Regions from separate parts of the Blautia sp. HA8986 genome, predicted to be linked through region 2. Evidence: predicted binding sites of a transcription regulator. Region 2 holds the regulator's gene; the other holds the start of a gene.
What was found. The regulator Rex, encoded in region 2, represses fermentation and respiration genes when NADH is low (regulators of the CRP and FNR family bind a similar motif). The targets are predictions, from matches to a motif close to ATTGTTAANTANTTAACAAT.
Positions count from the first base shown of each region.

Region 1: a site for Rex is predicted at 9,527-9,546, ahead of pckA (phosphoenolpyruvate carboxykinase (ATP)). Genes of this name have one in related genera too.

Region 1 is NZ_JBWLUQ010000001.1:1,882,257-1,893,257, forward strand. Features, by position in the region: gene AC04Q4_RS08810 (transglutaminase domain-containing protein) at 1-240, shown strand, start outside; tRNA gene AC04Q4_RS08815 (tRNA-Leu) at 304-383, opposite strand; tRNA gene AC04Q4_RS08820 (tRNA-Lys) at 613-685, opposite strand; tRNA gene AC04Q4_RS08825 (tRNA-Gln) at 693-764, opposite strand; tRNA gene AC04Q4_RS08830 (tRNA-His) at 775-848, opposite strand; tRNA gene AC04Q4_RS08835 (tRNA-Arg) at 854-927, opposite strand; tRNA gene AC04Q4_RS08840 (tRNA-Gly) at 946-1,016, opposite strand; tRNA gene AC04Q4_RS08845 (tRNA-Pro) at 1,044-1,118, opposite strand; gene AC04Q4_RS08850 (hypothetical protein) at 1,366-2,139, shown strand; gene AC04Q4_RS08855 (YfcE family phosphodiesterase) at 2,414-2,893, opposite strand; gene AC04Q4_RS08860 (XTP/dITP diphosphatase) at 2,890-3,474, opposite strand; gene AC04Q4_RS08865 (THUMP domain-containing class I SAM-dependent RNA methyltransferase) at 3,474-4,628, opposite strand; gene yfcE (phosphodiesterase) at 4,625-5,167, opposite strand; gene AC04Q4_RS08875 (rhodanese-like domain-containing protein) at 5,255-5,587, opposite strand; gene AC04Q4_RS08880 (hypothetical protein) at 5,771-5,962, opposite strand; gene AC04Q4_RS08885 (cation diffusion facilitator family transporter) at 6,282-7,211, opposite strand; NiCo riboswitch at 7,413-7,542, opposite strand; gene pckA (phosphoenolpyruvate carboxykinase (ATP)) at 7,761-9,365, opposite strand; gene AC04Q4_RS08895 (threonine/serine exporter family protein) at 9,687-11,001, shown strand, end outside.
Region 2 is NZ_JBWLUQ010000001.1:951,314-962,314, forward strand. Features, by position in the region: gene alr (alanine racemase) at 1-612, opposite strand, end outside; gene AC04Q4_RS04365 (NAD(P)H-hydrate dehydratase) at 609-2,126, opposite strand; gene AC04Q4_RS04370 (redox-sensing transcriptional repressor Rex) at 2,191-2,835, opposite strand; gene abc-f (ribosomal protection-like ABC-F family protein) at 3,050-4,966, shown strand; gene AC04Q4_RS04380 (inositol monophosphatase family protein) at 4,970-5,761, opposite strand; gene AC04Q4_RS04385 (pyridoxamine kinase) at 5,822-6,688, opposite strand; gene pdxR (MocR-like pyridoxine biosynthesis transcription factor PdxR) at 6,781-8,100, shown strand; gene AC04Q4_RS04395 (precorrin-8X methylmutase) at 8,112-8,753, opposite strand; gene AC04Q4_RS04400 (cobyric acid synthase) at 8,750-10,276, opposite strand; gene cobD (threonine-phosphate decarboxylase CobD) at 10,261-11,001, opposite strand, start outside.

The DNA of each region.
Region 1 (11,001 bases), 930 kb from region 2:
CGTGCTCTGCAGGCTGCCAGAAAAGGCCGTGAATTCACTTTTCACTGGAGAGGCAGTTATCTCACCCGCGAAGTCCTTGCAGATCTTGTCGACCAGATCCAGGCCGCAGGAAAGACCCGCGATAAAAAAGCCATCATTACACTTAACTGGCCCCAGGCCATACTGAGATTCCACTTCACAGATCAGCAGGCTGAGGACAAGGTATTTATTGAGGAAGTAAATGAAGGTGAGAAATTATAAAACCATGAAGACCTTCTGTAAATTTCAGAATTTACAGAAGGTCTTCATGTGATTGTTTATTGATGCGGATAACAGGACTTGAACCTGCACGGTTGCCCACTGGTACCTAAAACCAGCGCGTCTGCCAATTCCGCCATATCCGCATATGTCATTTCTTCAGACATGAATTATTACAACAAAAGATATTTTACAGGAAATTCTCAAATAACGCAAGGACATATTCAAAATTGATACAAGTAATTTCTCAATAAAAGTCCCCGTAATAAAATGTAACCACCTGTGCAAAAAAATTACAAAAACCAGAAAACCCGCATAAAACAGGTTTTTCGGACAAAAAAGCACTGTCAGCTCGACAGTGCTTTTAAAATTCAATGAGGCATCGGGGATTCGAACCCCGGACAACTTGATTAAAAGTCAAGTGCTCTACCGACTGAGCTAATACCCCATAAGGACTGGGCTAGCTGGATTCGAACCAGCGAATGCAGCAGTCAAAGTGCTGTGCCTTACCGCTTGGCGATAGCCCAATGGGCGAAGGGTGGATACAGGGATTCGAACCCTGGGCCTCCAGAGCCACAATCTGGCGCGCTAACCAACTGCGCTATACCCACCACAGCGTGCCTGAAGGGATTCGAACCCCCGACCCACGGCTTAGAAGGCCGTTGCTCTATCCAGCTGAGCTACAGACACATGCTCTCTTTTCAGAGAAGCGGGTGATGGGAATCGAACCCACGTATCCAGCTTGGAAGGCTGGTGTTCTACCATTGAACTACACCCGCATGCTTGCGGTAATAAGTTTACAGCAGTCGGGGTGACAGGATTCGAACCTGCGGCCTCCTGGTCCCAAACCAGGCGCTCTAGCCAAACTGAGCCACACCCCGATATACCATTTACTTATGGTCTTTATTAAGTTGTTGTCGTTTTTATTTCTCTTGCCTGACGACAAGTGATATTATATAATAGCGATCTACAAATGTCAACACTTTTTTTGAATTTTTTTAAAAAAACTTTTTTTCACGTTTTTTCCGTCTATTCAAAGGTTTTCTTGTCATTTGCGACTTGCTTATGTTATCATATTCCTGATAATAAAGTCAAGAAGAAAATCTGGAAAATTAAGGAGATGTTTTTATGGATATAAAACTATTTCAGCAGAAACTTAACGAAATCTGTGAGATCGCGGAGGAGAACGGCAAACAGCTCTCCCAGCAGCAGATCCGTGAACATTTCGATGAATCTGACCTGAATACTTCACAGCTCGTGAAGATCCTGCAGTATCTTAAATTGAAAGGAATTACTATCGAAGGCGCAGAAAAAGCTGCCGGTACTTCTGCGCCTGATGCTGCAAGCACCCGGGATGCAAAGCAGGAAGAATTTCCCGGTACCCGTACAGCTCTTACAGCAGAGGAACAGGCGTATCTCAGGGATTATATGGAGAGTTTTTCACCGGAAGGACTTGATTCCGAAGACCTCTCTTCTCTCTTCCAGGCCTTTGCCGATGGCGACACTGCTGCTGAGGGTGAACTTACACAGTTCTACATGGCTCAGGCAGCCCAGATGGCAGCTGAACTGAACTGCGAGGAGATTTATCTGGCTGACCTGATCCAGGAGGCGAATCTGGCACTTCTAGCTGCTCTCAAAGAATCTGAGCCGCTGGTGAAAGACGATACCTGGATGCGCGGCCGTATCCGCAGCGGAATCCTCCACGCTATCGAAGAACAGACACAGCAGAAATTCCGCGATGATTATCTTGTATCCAAGGTAGAAAACCTGGAATCTGCAGTAAAAGAACTCACAGACGATGATGACACCACCAGGTTCACCATCGATGAGCTTGCCGTGATCCTGGATATGAACGTAGACGAGATCCGGGATGTACTGCGTCTTACCGGAGATGATAAATAATCAGTATCACAGTAAAGCGGACATTCGCAATCCGCTTCGCTACTTGCTCATGAACGCAGTCGCTTCGCGATCTGTCAGTGGAAGCTTTCAACTCCCACTGACATAAGCATCCCCCCTCACCCGCCGCTTAGTGCTCCGCGCACTTGAAGCGGGGGAATGCTTATCTGCGTTCAAAAACAGCGGCAGAGATGCTTTTTTTCTCTGCCGCCGTTTTTATTTTTACATAACAGTAGTTTCACCATTTACACTGGATCAGATAACTGATCATATTATATTACAGATACCGGATCTCCACATTCATCTTTCCATTCCCGTCTGTCTCCAGCACCGCATAGCTTGGCCTGCGACCTCTTTGTCTTGGAAATGATAAGCTTCCAGGATTTACAAGAAGTATTCCGTCTTCTGTCTCCAGCACCGGCATGTGTATATGTCCGAAAAATGCCGCGTTACAGCCGCGCTGTTTTGCCGCATCTGCAAGCTGGTCAAAAGCCATGGACACTCCATAATAATGTCCATGTGTCACCAGTACTTTATTTTCCTCAATATCTATCACTTCTTCTCTGGGAAGATCTGAGAAAAAGTCATTATTCCCGGAAACAATGCTGCAGGGACATTCCGCAAGAGCTTCGATATAGAACTCCCGTCCTTCCACATCTCCGCAGTGTACCAGCATGTCAAAAGGTGCTTCCCTGTTCACTGCCAGTTCCAGATTTTCGTCTCTTCCGTGGGTGTCACTTACGATCAGTACCTTCATACCAGCTCTTCCTTTATCATGCGAAGAGCTTTTCCCCGGTGGCTGATCTTGTTCTTCTCTTCCATGGAAAGCTCTGCAGATGTGCATCCATATTCCGGAAGATAAAAGATCGGATCATATCCGAAACCGTTCTCCCCTTTTTCCTCATATCCAATACGGCCTTCCATGGCAGCACGTACTGTCTTTCTTCTTCCATCCGGAAAAGCTGCTGCAATGGCACAGACGAATCTTGCTGTACGCTTCTCATCCGGCACACCATCCAATCTCTCAACCAGATTTGCATTCTTAATATGATAGGAAGTATCTTCGCCCATATAACGCGCAGAATAAATACCCGGCTCTTTGTTCAGAAAGTCGATCTCAAGCCCGGAATCATCAGCCAGCACGATCTCGCCGGTCATCTTACAGATGGCCTCAGCCTTGATCATGGCATTCTCCTCGAAGCTTTTTCCATTCTCATCAATGTCTGCATGGATTCCGGCATCCTTCAGGGAAAGGATCTCAAGAGACGGATCTGCCAGGATCCTGCGGATCTCTTTCATTTTCCCCTCATTTCCGGTGGCAAAAATAATCTTTTTCATTATTTCATACTTCCTTTCTTTGGCGGACGCGGTCCAAGGAACTGATAATAGTAGGTTTTCATCATTCCGTTGTAGATTTTTCTGTTCTTATCGGCCTTCCGTCCGATATCATTCTCAGCTTTATCATAAGCAGTGATCAGATACATGGACCAGCGATCCAGACGCTCATAGCTCTCTCCGATCTCGCGGTAAAGTGCCGGAAGATTGGCCTTATCCTCGATTCGCTCACCATATGGTGGATTTGTCACAATAAAACCAAAAGGCTTGGAATGGCGGAGTTCGCTCACCGGACGCTGCTGGAAATGGATCAGCCTGTCCACTCCTGCCATTTTTGCATTGGCGCGAGCTGCTTTGATGGCTGCCGCATCAATGTCAAAACCCTGGATATCTGTCTCAATATCAAGATTTACCCTGTCTCCGGCTTCCTCTCTGGCGTCTTCCCAGCATTCCTTCGGAATCAGATGTTCCCAGTTTTCAGCCAGAAAATGACGGTTCATTCCAGGTGCTATGTCCGCCGCCATCATAGCTGCCTCGATCGGGAAGGTGCCACTTCCGCAAAACGGGTCTACCAGAATGCGGTCTTTTTTCCATGGGGTAAGCATCAAAAGTGCACTGGCAAGCGTCTCTGTGATCGGCGCTTTGACCGTCATCTGACGGTATCCCCTCTTATGAAGAGAAACACCTGATGTGTCGATTCCGATCAGTGCGATATCTTTCATAAATGCCACTCGGATTGGGAATTCCGGACCGTCTTCCGGGAACCAGGATATTCCGTAAATGCCTTTGAGACGTTCTACGATGGCTTTTTTCATAATGGACTGGATATCGGACGGACTGAACAGCTTACTCTTGATGGAGTTTGCCTTGGCTACCCAGAATTTTCCATTCTTCGGTATGTAATTCTCCCATGGAAGAGCCTTGGTTTTCTCAAAAAGCTCATCAAAAGTCTCTGCCTTTACCTCGCCTACTTTCAGCAGTACACGCTCCGTTGTCCGCAGGAACATATTAGCATCTGCCACACCCTGAGCATCAGCCTGAAAAGTTACTCTTCCGTCTTCCACCTTGGTCACGTCGTATCCAAGATCCAGTATCTCTCGTTTCAGTACCGCCTCTGTTCCGAAATGGCAGGGCGCAGTTAATTCCCACAGATTCATAAAATAATCTCCCGTACTGTATTTCCTTCAAAGTCTTTGATCGTAAAAATTCCGTTCTCATATACCGCATAAGTTGGTGGATTGCCTTCTTTCGGGATAGACACGGAGCCAGGATTCAGAAGGATGTAATTTCCCATATTCTCTGCTTTCAGCACATGTGTATGGCCATGGATAAGGATGTCGCCGTCCATCATTGGCGGAAGGTGATCTTTATTGTAGACATGGCCGTGTGTTGCATAGAAAGTTTTTCCATCAAGAGCCAGGATACAGTAGTCTGCCATTACCGGAAACTCCAGTACCATCTGGTCTACCTCTGCCTCGCAGTTTCCGCGTACTGCATAGATCTGGTTTTTTCTCTCATTTAAAAGGCGGATGACTTCCTTCGGTGCATACTCCACGGGAAGATCATTTCTCGGTCCATGATAAAGCAGATCTCCCAGAAGTACCAGTCTCTCCGCCTTCTCTTCGTCATATACTTTCAGCATTTTCCGGCAATAATATGCCGAACCATGTACATCTGACGCAAACATATATTTCATAATCTTTTCTCCTTGTGATTTTTGCTGATTTTCTATTTCTGTTCTTTACATTATCATGATTTCATTTAAAATACAAGATTTGTTGTTTTATCCACTCACAAGATTTCTTCCTCTATATGCCGCAAAACCGCCAATTACGGATCTGGTACGGCAGCCTTGTCTTGCCAGGTTCCTGGCTGCCTGCATGCTGGCCCCTCCCCGGTCACAGTAAAAAACAAGCGTTTTATCTCGCGGAAACCGATACTTCTGATCCTGTTTTTTCTCAAGATATTCTTCCAGCTCACGGTATGGGATGTTTATTGCATTCCGGACATGTCCCTTCCTGTAGGAAGCCAGGTCCCGGAGATCTATAATAATGGCGTCACTTCGCTCCACATAATAGTCCAGCATTTTCGCAGAGATAGTTTCGATCTGAAACATGGAAAAAACTCCTCTTTTTGCTATATTATATGGTATGTTCAAGAAGAAGGTTCCCTGTAGAAAAAGCAGGAAAAAGCTTACTTCTGGCTTTTCCCTGCTTCAATCGGATAGATGTCAGACGGATATTTGCAATCTGTACATTTTCACCTTATTCTTTATTTGTCCAAAATTCCCTCCGGCAGATCAATATCTGTCAGATTCGCTGTTTTTCTCAGATTCGTATTCATCGGACGTTTTGTTTCCGTAACTGTTGCCATAGCTGTTTTTGGATTTGTTCTTAGAACTGTTTTTTCCGCAGTTTCTGGAATCACTTTCCCCGAAATTTTTGCCCGCATAGTTTGATTCGTTTCTGTTTGTTTCATAATTTTTTGCCATTTGAATTTACCTCCTGATGAAGTTGATTTTGTGGCTTTTTAAACGTTTATCAAACATTTTTGCCACTTTTTATTACAGGAATTAGTATCCCAAAAAGTTTGGAGATTATTCGCCAAAATCATATTGCTTTTTTTTCCAGTTTATATTATAATCATTCTTGTAAAAAGAATTTACCCTTCAAAAATTTTTTTTACATAACCCCTTATTTAATTATTTATACTCCCCTCGAAACACCCGGTAGCTCCCCTACCGGGTGTTTCTCTATACAAAAACAAGCCGCCGGGTGACGCTCATAAGTTCATTCCGGCAGCTTGTTTTTTTATCCGTTGATAGGATTCACATGCACCATACAGTGCTTTACATCTTTGAATTTGTTCTCGATCGTATGATGTACATTTTCCGCAATATCATGTGCATCGCGAAGGGAAATATTTCCATCTGCTGCGATCTCGATATCCACATATATCTTGGATCCGAAAAGGCGGGTTTTAAGAAGGTCTACTCTTCTGACTCCCGGTACCCTGAGGATCTCTCTCTTCATGGATTCCTCGGTTTTTGCATCACAGGAATGATCTACCATCTTGTCAATGGCATCCCTGAAAATATCGATGGATGCCTTTGCGATCATAAAGCAGATCACAATGCTGGCGATCGGATCCAGGATCGGATATCCCAGTCTTGCTCCGAAAATACCGATAAACGCTCCTATGGAGGAAAGCGCATCCGAACGATGATGCCATGCATCTGCCATCAAAGCTCCTGAATTAAGCTTCTTTGCAGCACCTCTTGTATACCAGAACATCCACTCTTTTACCACAATGGATACCACTGCTGCAATCAGTGCAAGTGTTCCCGGAATGGCAATTGTTCCACCGGATGTGCTTTTTACAATGTCACGGGCACCGGTAACTCCGATTCCAAGACCTGTTACAAGCAGCATTCCTGCAAGGACAATGGAAGAAACACACTCCATTCTTTCATGTCCGTACTGATGCTCTTTGTCTGATTTCTTTGCAGAAAGGCGGACACCGATAATTACGATGAAGGTGCTTCCCACATCTGATGCAGAATGAATGGCATCAGAGATCATTGCTCCTGAATGTGCCACAATACCTGCGATCAGTTTAAATACAGATAATAAAAGGTTTACCAGAATACTGATCCCGGATACCTTCATTGCTGTCTGCTGTTCCCATGAAGCTGTTTTTTCTGTATCATGTATAATTGTTTTGTTTTCTGTGTGTTCCATAAACAGGACCTCCTTTTAAATATATGATCAGGTTCTTCTTATGGCACAACATTTTCCGTGAAAAAACCGACGGTTTCTTCACTACTCGCTGCAGTGCGATTTTCCGCCGGTGTTCTTTCTTTTATATATATGGATATCTCAGCTTCTACCATCTGTACCATCCATATTTTTGCAGTAAAAAAGACATACCTGCGAAACATACACTGTCCCGCAGATATGTCTGAAAGCAAAGTCACATTCCATATCCGCTGCCACTTCCTGCGGCCCGGCCCCATGCCTTCGAATAAATATTTTCGATTCCGAAAGGCATCGCCTGCTCAGTTTGTACTGTTGATCTCGCATCCTGTTCGAATGTAATGCAGTGCAAAGAGAATTTTTGCAGTCTTACGGGTCTCCCGCTCAACTTCCCAGAAAGGATACACCCTGTACCCTTTGTTAGTCAAGCCAAAGATTTTTTATTTTACAGATGGATAGTTTGTCAAAAAAATCGGGAGCGGATAAATCCGCTCCCGGTTAAGTCTACGATCTGTATTCAGTTGGAATGACTGATTATGCCTGCGGGCCAGCAGCAACGAGTGCTTTACCAGCTGCATTTCCCTCATATTTAGCAAAGTTCTTAACGAATCTTGCAGCAAGATCTTTGGCCTTTGTCTCCCACTCTGCAGCATCTGCATATGTGTCACGTGGGTCAAGGATTGCAGGATCTACGCCCGGAAGCTCTGTCGGAACCTCGAAGTTGAAGAACGGAATGCTCTTTGTAGAAGCTTTAAGGATAGATCCGTCAAGGATAGCATCGATGATACCACGAGTATCTTTGATGGAGATACGTTTTCCTGTTCCATTCCATCCTGTATTAACGAGGTATGCTTTCGCACCGCTCTTCTCCATTCTCTTAACGAGCTCCTCAGCATATTTTGTCGGATGAAGCTCAAGGAATGCCTGTCCGAAGCAAGCGGAGAATGTAGGAGTAGGCTCTGTGATTCCACGCTCTGTACCAGCAAGTTTAGCTGTGAATCCGGAAAGGAAGTAGTACTGTGTCTGCTCCGGTGTCAGGATAGATACTGGAGGAAGTACGCCGAATGCATCTGCGGACAGGAAGATAACCTCTTTAGCTGCCGGTGCAGAAGATACAGGGCGAACAATGTTCTCGATGTGGTTGATCGGGTAGGAAACACGTGTGTTCTCTGTTACGCTCTTGTCAGCGAAGTCGATCTTGCCCTCAGCATCAAGTGTTACGTTCTCAAGAAGAGCGTTTCTCTTGATCGCATTGTAGATGTCCGGCTCAGACTCTTTGTCAAGGTTGATAACCTTAGCGTAGCATCCGCCCTCGAAGTTGAATACTCCGTTGTCATCCCAGCCATGCTCGTCATCACCGATCAGGAGACGCTTAGGATCTGTGGAAAGTGTTGTCTTACCTGTTCCGGAAAGACCGAAGAAGATTGCTGTGTTCTCTCCGTTAAGGTCTGTGTTTGCAGAGCAGTGCATGGAAGCGATGCCCTTAAGCGGCAGATAGTAGTTCATCATGGAGAACATACCTTTCTTCATCTCTCCACCGTACCATGTATTAACGATAACCTGCTCACGGCTTGTAATGTTGAACATTACAGCTGTCTCAGAGTTAAGTCCTAATTCTTTGTAGTTCTCAACTTTAGCCTTGGATGCGTTGTAAACAACGAAATCCGGCTCAAAGTTCTCAAGCTCCTCAGCTGTCGGCTGAATGAACATGTTTGTTACGAAGTGTGCCTGCCATGCAACCTCAACGATGAAACGGATAGCCATACGTGTGTCTTTGTTAGCTCCGCAGAATGCATCTACTACGAAAAGTTTCTTGTTGGAAAGCTCCTTCTTGGCAAGATCTTTAACTGCATTCCATGCTTCCTGAGTTGCCGGATGGTTATCGTTCTTGTACTCATCGGATGTCCACCAAACTGTGTCCTTGGAGTTCTCATCCATAACGATGTATTTATCTTTAGGAGAACGTCCTGTGTAGATACCTGTCATTACATTGACAGCACCAAGCTCGCTGACCTGACCTTTCTCAAAGCCCTCAAGCTCCGGTTTGGTCTCTTCCTCAAATAATGTCTCGTAGGAAGGATTGTACACGATCTCAGTTGTTCCGGTAATACCATACTTTGTTAAATCGATTTTTGCCATCTTAACATTTACCTCTCTTCTTTAATAGTAATTATGATAGCCACCTACTGCTGCAGGTTTTTGTCATCCTGCCATAGGAATTGGTCATTCCAACATCCCTATCCACAATTATACATAAATTGTACGTAAAAGCAACCAAAAAAATTCATTTTCCGCAAAAAAATGATAAATCTTTAACAGTGACGTTTTGGTACTGTCAGATTTTACTCCATCTATACTTGACTTTTTCAGAATAATGGCTACAATATATCTGATTATAGTTATTATATATATTTATAATAGCAACTATATGATTTTAATATATAGAAAGAAGTGATTTCTATGTCAGATATTCTGATCAAACGTAATCATATGGAAATCCCTTGGCACAACTACGTAAGTACCAGGAACAGCCAGCCCATCACCGAAGCTTCTCTTTCCGAAAAAGCTTCCCTGATCGGCCGTACAGGCATGATGCTTCTCTCCTGTGGGACCGGTGCCTGGCGGGTACGGAGTTCCATGAATACATTGTCAGAAGCACTTGGCATCACCTGCTCCGCAGATATCGGATTGATGTCTATAAGCTACACCTGCTTTGACGGTGAGAGCAGTTTTTCCCATGCCCTTAGCCTGACTACCACCGGCGTAAATACTTCCAGGCTGAACAGGCTGGAACATTTTGTCAGTGATTTTCCTGCGGAAGGTATCCATATGAGCGGTGAAGCACTGCACAGTCAGTTAGATGAGATTGAGCGAATCCACGGGCTTTATTCCCCTGCAGCCCTGGGACTGGCTTCTGCACTGGCCTGTGGTGCATTTACTTTTCTTCTGGGCGGTGGCCCACTGGAGATGATCCTGGCTTTTGCAGGCGCAGGTATCGGAAACGCCATCCGCTGCAAGCTTGGCAAGCATCATTTTACTCTGTTTATGTGCATTGCAGTTTCTGTTTCCTCCGCCTGTCTTGTATATGCAGGTTTCCTGAAACTGGCAGAGCTTCTGTTCCACATTTCCGTCCAGCATGAGGCCGGATACATCTGTTCCATGCTGTTTATCATTCCGGGCTTTCCGTTTATCACAAGCGGGATCGACCTTGCCAAGCTGGATATGCGTTCCGGACTGGAACGACTGGCCTACGCCATTATTGTTGTAATGGTGGCTGCTGTCTCTGCCTGGCTGATGGCACTGCTTCTTCATCTGAAGCCTGTGGATTTCCTGCCTCTGAAGCTTTCGGCAGCTCAGAGGATCCTGTTCCGGCTTCTGGCAAGCTTCTGCGGGGTATTCGGCTTTTCAGTCATGTTCAACAGTCCTTTCCGGCTCGCCGCAGCTGCCGCCTTCATTGGTGCACTGTCCAACACTTTGCGTCTGGAGCTTGTTGATCTTGCCGGTTTTCCACCTGCTGCCGCAGCTTTTCTCGGAGCACTGACAGCCGGACTTCTGGCTTCCCTCATCAAAACAAAAGTGGGATATCCCAGGATTTCCATTACTGTACCATCCATTGTGATCATGGTTCCCGGGCTTTATCTCTACCGGGCGATCTACAATCTGGGGATCATGTCCCTGAATGTTTCCGCCTCCTGGTTTGCAGCTGCGATCCTGATCATCGTTGCTCTTCCTCTGGGCCTTATTTTCGCCAGGATTCTTACAGACAAAATGTTCC
Region 2 (11,001 bases):
GTGGCGAACCGGAATATGCACGCCTCTTTTTTCCAGAAGATCTGCAAAACGCAAATAGCGGTCAAGCTGCACAAGTGCAGGAGAACGGTCAAACTCATCTGCTCTTGCAAAATGGGTAAACATTCCCTCGATCACAAGATTCGGAATCTTTGCAATTTCTTCGATCCTGACGGCATTCTCCGGAATATCCGCGTAGCCGATCCTGGTCATTCCGGTATCCAGAGCCAAATGAATATGTACATCTTTTCCAATGCGCGCTCCTGCCCTGGCATACTCCACTGCAGTATTCAAATCGGAAATGGTGATCCGGATATCATTGGCAGCAAGCTCCTCATAATATTCCTCAAAAACAATGCCCAGAATCAGGATCGGTTTGGTAATTCCGGCATGCCGAAGCTCCAGTGCTTCCTCTGCTGTAGCTGTGGCAAATCCCCAGATATAATCATAATCATGGATCAGTTTTGCGATAGCTCTTGCTCCATGTCCGTAGCCATCCGCTTTGATCACCGCAATAATCCTGGTTCCTTCTTTTACATTCCTGTGCATTTCTTCAAAGTTATGGGCAATGGCATCCAGAGATACCAGAGCCTTGACTCTCTCGTATTTTTTCATAATTTTGACTCCTCTTCACCTATCGCTAAAGCCTGTGGCAGAGCTTCAATGATATCCCCTGCCAGCATACTGCGCTTTCCCTTTTCAGCGGCTGCAAGATCGCCGCAAAGTCCGTGAAGATAAACACCTAACGCGGCCTTTAAAACCATTGGAGGCTGTTCCTCCGTTTTCAGATACATACATAACACACCTGCCAGAATACCAGAAAGCACATCTCCGCTTCCAGCAGTTGCCATACCGGAATTGCCTGAAATATTCAGATAAATATCTCCGCTGCCATCTGTAACTACTGTGCATGCATCTTTCTGGACACATACGCAGCCAGCTTCTCCTGCATAACCTGCAGCTGTTCCGGCAATGTTTTCCTGGATCTCCCGGATGCTTTTGCCACAAAGACGGCTCATTTCTCCAATGTGAGGTGTCAGGATCACATTTTCTCCCAGGAATTCCCTCCACTGCGGATGCATGGCCAATAGGTTCAGTCCATCTGCATCCAGGACAAGCGGCTTTTTCTCCCGGGCAGCAGCCGTAAGAAACCACTGTTCTCTCTCACGGCTGGCCCCCGAGGTTCCAAGCCCCGGTCCGATTACGATCACATCACACCAGGAAAGAAGCTGTTCATTGGATTCCTCGTCAAACCGGGTGCATACCATGGCCTCCGGCAAAAGGATCTGCAGCGGTATCCGGTTCTCTTCCACTGTCTGGATCTTCACCATTCCCGCTCCGGCCCGGAGTGCTGCACTGGCGCTTAAATAAGCAGCCCCGCACATCCCCTCACTTCCGGCAATAAAAAGGATTTTCCCAAAAGTTCCCTTGTTCCCGCCGGGATCACGCTCCGGAAACAGCTTAAGATCTTTTCTCTCCAGACAGCGTGCAGATGCCTTTACAGCTTCCTGCTCATAGATCCCGATATCCGCTATGACGATCTTTCCTGCATACAGTCTTCCCGGGTAAAAACAAAGTCCTCTTTTTACATAGGCAAATGTAACAGTAAGATCGGCACTGAAGGCAATTCCCATTTCCAGGCCAGTATCTCCGTTCACTCCTGACGGGATGTCAACAGCGATCTTCTTTGCCCGCGCACTGTTCATCTCATGGATGATCTTCGCATAATGTCCCTCGATCGGACGCGCAAGGCCCACACCGAACACGGCATCTACTATAGTAGTATATTCGCTCCAGTCCGGGTTATTCACTTCCGGCACATGATAACCTGTTGCAATCTTGTACTGCAGTGTCGTCTCCCTGGTCATTTTTTCCTTGTTTCCGACCATATAAAATTCTGCCCGGATTCCCTTTAGATAAAACAGTCTGGCAATGGCGATCCCGTCACCGCCATTATTTCCGTTTCCGCAGACTACCAGGATCTTTTCATTCTTTTCCAGGTATTTCTCTGTTTCCTCTACTACTTTTAATGCTGCCCGCTCCATCAGAACTTCCGATGCCACACCGATCTTATGGATCGTGGCACTGTCCAGGTTCTTCATTTCCCCGCAGGTAACAAGTTTCTTCATTCTGGCCCCTCCCCTCTCACATAGAGAAAGCTGCCGTTTCCGGCAGCCTCATACTCCACTTCTGTTATTCCACATGCTCCTGCCTGTATTTGCTCAGATTGTACGACAGTGTCATCAGGCTCTCGGAAAGATGTACGTTCTCAACAATAACATCATCCGGTGTCTCAAGATCAAGATGTGCAAAATTCCAGATTGCCTTGATCCCGTTCTCTACCAGAATATCTGCCATTTCCTTAGCTTTATTCTTAGGAAGGGTGAGAATGGCAATCTCTACGTTGTTTTCTCTAAGGAAAAACGGAAGCTCACTGAGCATCTGGATCTCAAGTCCGCGAACCGCAATGCCCTCAAGCACCGGATTTACGTCAAAGATCCCTACCAGCTTAAATCCACGTTTTTCAAAATCTACATAGTTGGCAAGTGCCTGTCCCAGATTACCAGCACCCAGGATGATCATCGGGTGAACGGTATCCAACCCCAGGATCTTACCAATCTCCGTATAAAGATAATGTACATTATAGCCATAACCCTGCTGACCAAAACCGCCGAAATTATTAAGATCCTGACGGATCTGGGAAGCTGTGGTATGCATCTTCTTGCTTAACTCATTGGAAGAAATTCGTTCTACATTGTCTTCCATCAGCTCTCCTAAGTAGCGGTAATAGCGTGGCAGACGCTTAATCACCGCTTTCGAGATTTGTTTTGTCTCCACGATAGTTTCCCTCCTTGTCCTACACTAGGTTAATTATACCGAATTGACATTTTCCTGTCAATCAAACTTGTGAGTTATGTACAAATTTCTTCATATTTTTTTAAAAAATTGATTTTTTCTTTGAAATCCCGGCAGTTTCCGTTATAATAGGTGGAGGATTTTCCCTGTCTTTTAAAGGCAGAGGCAGGATCTTTTGTACAGGAGGACAGTTTTTATGATTTTATCATGTCAAAATATATGCAAGGCTTTTGGCGAAAATGTTATCTTAAATAACGCATCTTTCCATATCGAGGAACGGGAAAAAGCGGCTCTCATTGGATGTAACGGTGCAGGCAAGACTACGCTTCTTCGGATCATCATGCAGGAGATTTCCGCAGATTCCGGAACTGTAGTTCTATCCAAGGACAAAAATATCGGCTATCTCGCTCAGTATCAGGATATTCACGGCCACCACACCATTTATGAGGAGCTTCTTACCACCAAGCAGCACATCGTTGATATGGAACGTCGCATCCGCAATCTGGAGCAGGAAATGAATAATGTTACAGGCGATGACCTGAATCACCTGATGGAAACTTACACCCGCCTTACTCATCAGTTTGAGTTGGAAAACGGCTATGCTTACAAGAGTGAGCTCACCGGTGTCCTGAAAGGTCTTGGTTTCACAGAGGAAGATTACGACAAGCAGATTGAGAAGCTTTCCGGAGGCCAGAAAACACGTGTGGCACTTGGAAAGATGCTTCTCTCCAAACCGGACATCCTGCTTCTGGATGAGCCTACCAACCATCTGGATATGGAGAGCATTTCCTGGCTGGAGACTTATCTTCTTAACTATCCGGGAGCTGTATTTATTGTATCTCATGACCGTTACTTTCTTGATAAAGTTGTCACCAAGGTCGTAGAGATCGAAGCTGGTGAGACCCGAGTTTTCAGTGGCAACTACTCTGCCTATGCGCTTAAGAAAGCACAGCTTCGCGATGCCCTGTATAAGGCATATCTGAACCAGCAGAGAGATATCAGACATCAGGAAGCAGTTATTGCCAAGCTGAAATCTTTTAACCGCGAAAAATCCATCAAACGTGCAGAGAGCCGCGAGAAGATGCTGGATCGTGTACAGCGCATTGAAAAACCGCTGGAAATCCAGGATCGGATGCGCATCTCCCTAGAACCACGTGTTTTAAGCGGAAATGATGTTCTTCATGTAGAGGATCTTTCCAAAGCATTTCCCGGACAGACGCTGTTTTCCGATATTTCCTTTGACATCAAACGAGGAGAACGTGTGGCACTGATCGGAAACAACGGAACAGGCAAAACTACCATGCTGAAGATCATAAATGGTCTTCTGGAAGCAGATGCCGGTAAATTTTCCCTTGGTTCCAAGGTGCAGATCGGATATTACGATCAGGAACATCATGTTCTGCATATGGATAAGACGATCTTCCAGGAGATCTCTGATACTTACCCGACGCTTACAGAGACTGAGATCCGCAACATGCTGGCAGCCTTCCTTTTTACAGGGGATGACGTATTTAAAGAAATCTCCGCTCTTTCCGGTGGTGAGCGCGGTCGTGTCTCCCTTGCCAAGCTGATGCTCTCAGAAGCCAACTTCCTGATCCTGGATGAGCCTACCAACCACCTGGATATTGCCTCCAAGGAGATTCTGGAAGAAGCACTTGTAAGCTATACCGGTACTGTGCTGTATGTATCCCACGACCGTTACTTTATCAATCAGACAGCAACCAGGATCATGGAACTGACCAATCAGGCTGTTGTAAATTATATCGGTGATTACGACTATTATCTTGAGAAAAAAGAAGAGCTGACCAGTGCCTACGCTCCTGACATCAATACCCCGGAAGCTCCGCAGGAAGAAAAAGCAGTCTCCGAGAACAAGCTTTCCTGGCAGCAGATGAAGGAGAAACAGTCAAGGAAACGAAAACGGGAAGCTGAACTGAAAAAAGTAGAAGCCCGCATTGAAGAGCTGGAAACAAGAGATAAAGAAATTGATGATACCATGGTTCTCCCGGATATATGTACCAACGTGGCAGAATGTACGAAGCTCAGCCGCGAAAAAGCAGCCATCGCAGAAGAACTGGAAGAGCTTTATGAGAAATGGGAAGAGCTGGCCTAATGGTCAGCTCTTTTTCTCTCCTGCAAGTTCCTTAAGAAGGATCTCCTCAAACTGTGGTGCACAGGCAAGGATATCACCATTCGTCAGATAAACCGGTTCTTCGCCTTTCCAGGTCCTGACCACGCCTCCTGCTTCTCTGACAATAATGGTTCCTGCAGAATAATCCCAGGGTTTCAGGTCACGCTCAAGATAACCATGCTCTCTTCCGCATGCCACATAGCACATATCAAGCTCTGCGGAACCTGTCCGGCGGAAATCCCCGCATTTCATAAAGATATTATAGAAAATCGGAAACAGATTCTTTGCTTCGGATTTCGTATATGGCGTGGAACCGTAGGAAATCACAGCATCCCCGAAATGCTCTGTGGAAGAAGCATGAATAGCATTACCGTTAAGATATGCTCCCTCACCTTTCGCTGCATGAAACAGCTCATCTGTAAACGGATTAAACACAGCTCCGAAAACGATCTCTCCTTTTTCGTAAAGTCCAAGTGCAACAGCACTCATACGGAAATCCAGGATCAGATTGGCCGTTCCGTCAATAGGATCCAGGATCCAGTAAGTTCCCTCTTCGGAAAGTCCCGTATTCTCCTTCTCCTCTGCGATCAGGGCAATATCCGGAAAAGCTTTTCCCAGTTCTTCCTTCAGGAAATTCTGTACAGCCAGATCCACATTCGTCACATAGTTGGCCGCACCTTTCACCATAACTTCCTCATTTTTCATCTCTTTTAAGATCAGATTCTTCGTCTGTCTTACAAGAAAGAGCACCTGTTTCTGTTCTTCTGCTGAAATCATTATATTTCCTCCCATAAACAATACTCTGTTCCATGATCAAAAAATCAGCTGCAATATTCTCTATCGGACCAGCCTGCCAAGATGCAGTTCAAAACATACTCCGTCATTACGGTCAGTACCCTCTTTCACTGCATCCCTGATAGATGCCGAAATAAAGTCCACTGCCATATCCGCACAGGCCTCCATAGAGTATCCCTTTACCAGGCCTGCACTGAGTATCGATGCAAAAATATCTCCAGTACCTGAATAGCTGCCTCCGGCTTTCTCCGCGAAAACCCAGGAACATTTCCCGTTCTCCAGAACAAGATTTCCCATCTTTACAGTTTCTCCCTCTTCCTGCTGATCCACACCTGTGATCACAACTGCAGAAAGTGAAAATTCTTCTGCAAGTTTTCGCCCGGTTTCTTCGATCCGCTCCAGCCGTTCCTGTCCGGTGATGGTCTGAAATTCTTTCCAGACTGTTTTCATTTTCTCTTTTCCATAAAGAAGGACCAGTGCTTCCGTCAGATTAGGCGTGATCACACAGGAACGTTTCACAAGTTCACAAAAACGTCTTCGCAATGCTTCCGTATAGATCGGATATACCTCTCCGTCATCTCCCATTACAGGATCTGTAAGGATCAGCGTATCTTCTGCTGCAAACATATCCATAAATTTCAGAATCTTATCTGCCTGTTTCTCATCGGAAAGAAACCCTGTATAAATACCGTCAGGAACAAATCCACGTTCCTTCCACTGTTCCATATATGGTTCCATATGATCTGTAAAATCCTCACAGAAATAAGCTTCGTAGCCTGTCTGATTACTTAAAACAGCGGTAGGAAAAGGGCATGCCTGCACTCCCATCACCGAGATAACAGGGATCGCTGCTGTAAGTGAACATTTCCCCAGCCCGGAAAGATCATTGATCACTGCTATTTTCTTCATCTTACTTCTCCAGTCTTGAGTTTTTTTCTGTATTATTATAGAATATATCATCAGGTTTACGCAATCATTTTTGGAAGGAAATTATCATACCTATGTTAAATATATCCACAAAACATAAAAAAGAACATCTTTATCTGGAAGTGTATCACTACTACAGAAAACTGATCATGGAGAACCGTCTTCTCCCGGGCAGCAAGATGCCATCTCTTCGCAAATGTGCCCAGGAACTTAAGCTAAGCCGCACCACCATTGAGAATGCCTATCTCCAGCTTGCCGCAGACGGCTACATTATCGCAAGAGCCCAGAGCGGTTACTATGTCACCGATATTGCCAGAAAACAGCATCCGCATGCACTGGAAAAACATCCCCGGAACATCATTCCCTGTATCTACGATTTCGCCTCCTCCGGCGTTGACAGGGAGAGTTTCCGATTCGACCTCTGGCAGCGCTATATCAAAAGTGCACTCCGCCAGGATGAACGTATGCTTTCCTACGGAGAGCCTCAGGGAGAAAAGGATTTTCGTGAAGTTCTCTCCGACTACATCCGGGAACGTAGGAACGTGATCTGCTCTCCAGACGATATTGTGGTTGGTGCCGGTCTCCAAAGTCTCCTCCAGATCCTCTGTCCTCTGCTCCGTGAACGTAAGACCGTTTCGTTCCCTACCCCCTCCTTTATCCAGGGCAGCACAGTTTTTGAGGATTACGGATTCGACGTCCATTACCGTGACAAAACCTGCGATGTGATCTACGTATCCCCTGCACATATGACCAAATGGGGTGAGATCATGCCTGTGAAACGACGTCTGGAACTGATCCGCCACGCAGAGGCCAACGGACACCTTATCATTGAAGATGATTTCGAAAACGAATTCGTTTATCTCCAGAAGCCAACTCCATCCCTGTTCGGACTTGCAGGCGGAGAGAATGTAATCTATATCGGATCTTTTTCCAGACTGCTGCTTCCTTCCATTCGTGTCAGCTTTATGGTACTGCCCCCATCTCTCCGGGAATTATACGAAAAAAAAGCAGCCCGGTATAATCAGACAGCTTCCAAGGCAGAACAGATTGCTCTCTGTCAATTCATCCGGGACGGCCACATGCTTTCCCAGACAAGGAAACTTCGCCGCCTTTATGCACAGAAGCTGAAAGCTCTCACTGCTGCCGTGAAGAATACTTTTGGAAAAAACTGCCAGATCATAACAGGGGCAGCAGGCACCAGCCTGGCTCTTACCATCCCCTGTTCATCCACCGGCGAACAATTAAAAAAGGCAGCCCGCTTACAGGGGCTGCGCCTGGAAATCTTAAACGAAACAGAGAATGATATCACCCTTGTTCTCTCCTGTTCTTCCATTCCTGTGAATGATTTTCTGCCTGCCTGCCAGCTTCTGAAAAGCGTGGCAGACAATCTTTAAGATTATGGTTATCAATCTCTTCTGTTATCGATCATATAAAGTAGTGCGTTCACAATGCACGCTGCAATGTTACTTCCGCCTTTACGTCCTTTTGCAACAATGTAAGGCACATCTGCATGCATGATCAGCTCCTTGGACTGTACAACATTTACAAATCCCACCGGCACGCCGATGATCAGCTCAGGGGAAATCTTCCCCTCTTCGATCAGCTCATAAAGACGAACCAGCGCGGTTGGTGCATTTCCAATGGCAAAGATCAGCTTTTCATTCATGGATGCTGCTTTATCCATGCTGGCTGTAGCTCTTGTTGTTCCGTTCTTTTTCGCCATTGCAGCAACATCTTCATCAGACATGAAGCAGAACACCTCACCGCCGTATCTTGCAAGTGCACGTTTATTGATTCCTGCTTTTGCCATCTGCGTGTCTGTTACAATGCACGCCCCATTACGGATGGCTTCCAGTGCTCGTTCCACAGCATCTTCGGAAAAGCAGAGATTTTTTGCATAATCAAAATCTGCACTTGTATGAATGCAGCGTTTTACGATCAGTTCTGTCCCAGGGATCAGAGGTGTGTCCCCAAGCTCCTCTGTGATGATCTCAAAGCTTCTTTTTTCGATCTCCATAGGTTTTACATTTTCAAGCTCTACTTTCATTTCTCTTCGTCCTCCGCGATCCCGTTCTCCAGGATTTCATAGATTTTTTTCATATCCATATGTTTTCGAAGCTCTGCTGCCAGAATATCATACTGCTGTTCCTTAAATGCCGCAAAGTCAACACCTGTCATATTTTCCACATCAATGCCTTTTTTCTCACCGATCACACGGATAATGGCTTCAGCTGATTCCTCCTTGTCAAAAACTCCGTGGATATAGGTTCCGCAGACATTTCCTGCAAAAGCACCTTCTTCTTTCTTCTCGCCGCTGACACTGTCTGTGATCCTGGTAGCTGTACCAGCTTCCGCTTTCAGGATACTCTCACCCATATGAATCTCATAGCCTTCCACTTCTGCGCCTGAAAGATGTGCAAACACACCGGAAAGTTCTCCGAAATGTCCCTGTACCCTTGTTCTTGTTTTCTTCTCTGCAAATACAGTATCCATAGGAAGAAGTCCCATACCTTTCATGGAACCGCCATTCTCCACGCCATGAGGATCGCTCAAAGTTTCTCCCAGCATCTGATAGCCGCCGCAGACACCGAAAATCAGCTTTCCTCTGGAAGCCTCTTTGAGAACAGCTGCCTCCATACCGCTTTCCCTCATCCAGATCAGATCGCCCATTGTGTTCTTTGTTCCCGGCAGGATGATCATGTCCGGAGAATGAAGATCTCTCGGATGTTTTACATAGCGGAGGGAAACTCCGGGGATACTCTCAAACGGATTGAAATCCGTAAAGTTGGAAATCCTTGGCGTACGGATCACCGCAATATCGATCACACCAGCTTCCTGTTTCCGATCAAAACGCTCTGTCAGGCTATCTTCATCTTCTACCTGGATATCAAGATACGGAGCAACACCCACAACAGGAATGCCACTTCTCTCTTCCAGCATCTCAACGCCAGGATCAAGGATGGTCTTATCTCCGCGGAATTTGTTTATGATGAGACCCTTGACCATGGCTTTTTCATCTTCTTCCAGAAGCTCCACCGTACCGATCAGCTGTGCAAAAACCCCGCCTCTGTCAATATCTCCTACAAGAAGTACCGGTGCCTTGGCCATCTTCGCCATTCCCATATTTACAATGTCCTCATCTTTGAGATTGATCTCAGCCGGACTTCCTGCGCCTTCGATAACGATGATATCGTTTTCAGCTGCAAGAGCATTGTAGGCTTTCATTACATCCGGAACAAGTTTCTTTTTGTATTTGAAATAATCTCTGGCACTCATAGTTCCAAGAACTTCGCCGTTTACGATCACCTGAGAGCCTACATCATTGGTAGGTTTCAGAAGGATGGGATTCATAAGAACAGATGGTTTGATCCCTGCTGCCTCGGCCTGCATAACCTGTGCCCGTCCCATCTCCAGGCCATCTTCCGTAATAAAGGAATTCAGTGCCATATTCTGTGACTTAAAGGGAGCCACCTTATATCCGTCCTGCCTGAAGATTCTACAAAGCCCTGCAGCCAGCAGACTCTTTCCAGCATTGGACATGGTTCCCTGTACCATTATTGCTTTTGCCATAATATACCTCCCTCAAGTACTTCAATCAGTTTTACATTTTCTTCATGCGTCTTTACAGCGATCCTGTAATAACCTTTTGTAAGCCCCGGATAATTGCTGCAGTCGCGGATCACGATTCTCTTTCGCAGACAGAAATCAAAAAGCTCCTCCGGTCCCTTAAAGAAAATATAATTGGCTTCTGACGGAAATACCTTATACCCGATGCGGGTCATCTCTTCTTTCAGCCACTGTGACTCCCTGAAAACAAGCTGGCGTCCTTTTTCCACATATTCAGTTTCTGAAAGTGCCTGAATACCGGCTGCCTGAGCCATTGTGGAAACATTCCAGGGCTGAACATTCCGTTCCATCTTATCCAGAAGAACACGATTGGAACAAAGGCCGTAACCCAGACGTACTCCAGCCATGGCGTACCTTTTTGTGAATGCTTTCAGGATAAAAAGATTATTAAATCCGGAAAGCGACCGTTTCAGGGAATATTCCTGCGGTTCTTTTACAAAATCAAGGAAACACTCATCTACAACAAGAAGGATTCCCAGCTTTCTGCTCTTCTCCAGTATCTTTTTTAAAAGACAGTGCGGGATCAGCATGCCTGTAGGATTATTGGGATTGCAGAGAAATGCCATATCCAGACCCTTATGCAGAATATCCAGATAAGCTTCTCCCAGCACGAATCCCTCATTCTCAGTCAGCATGTAATATTCCAGCTCACATCCTGTACTGGCTAG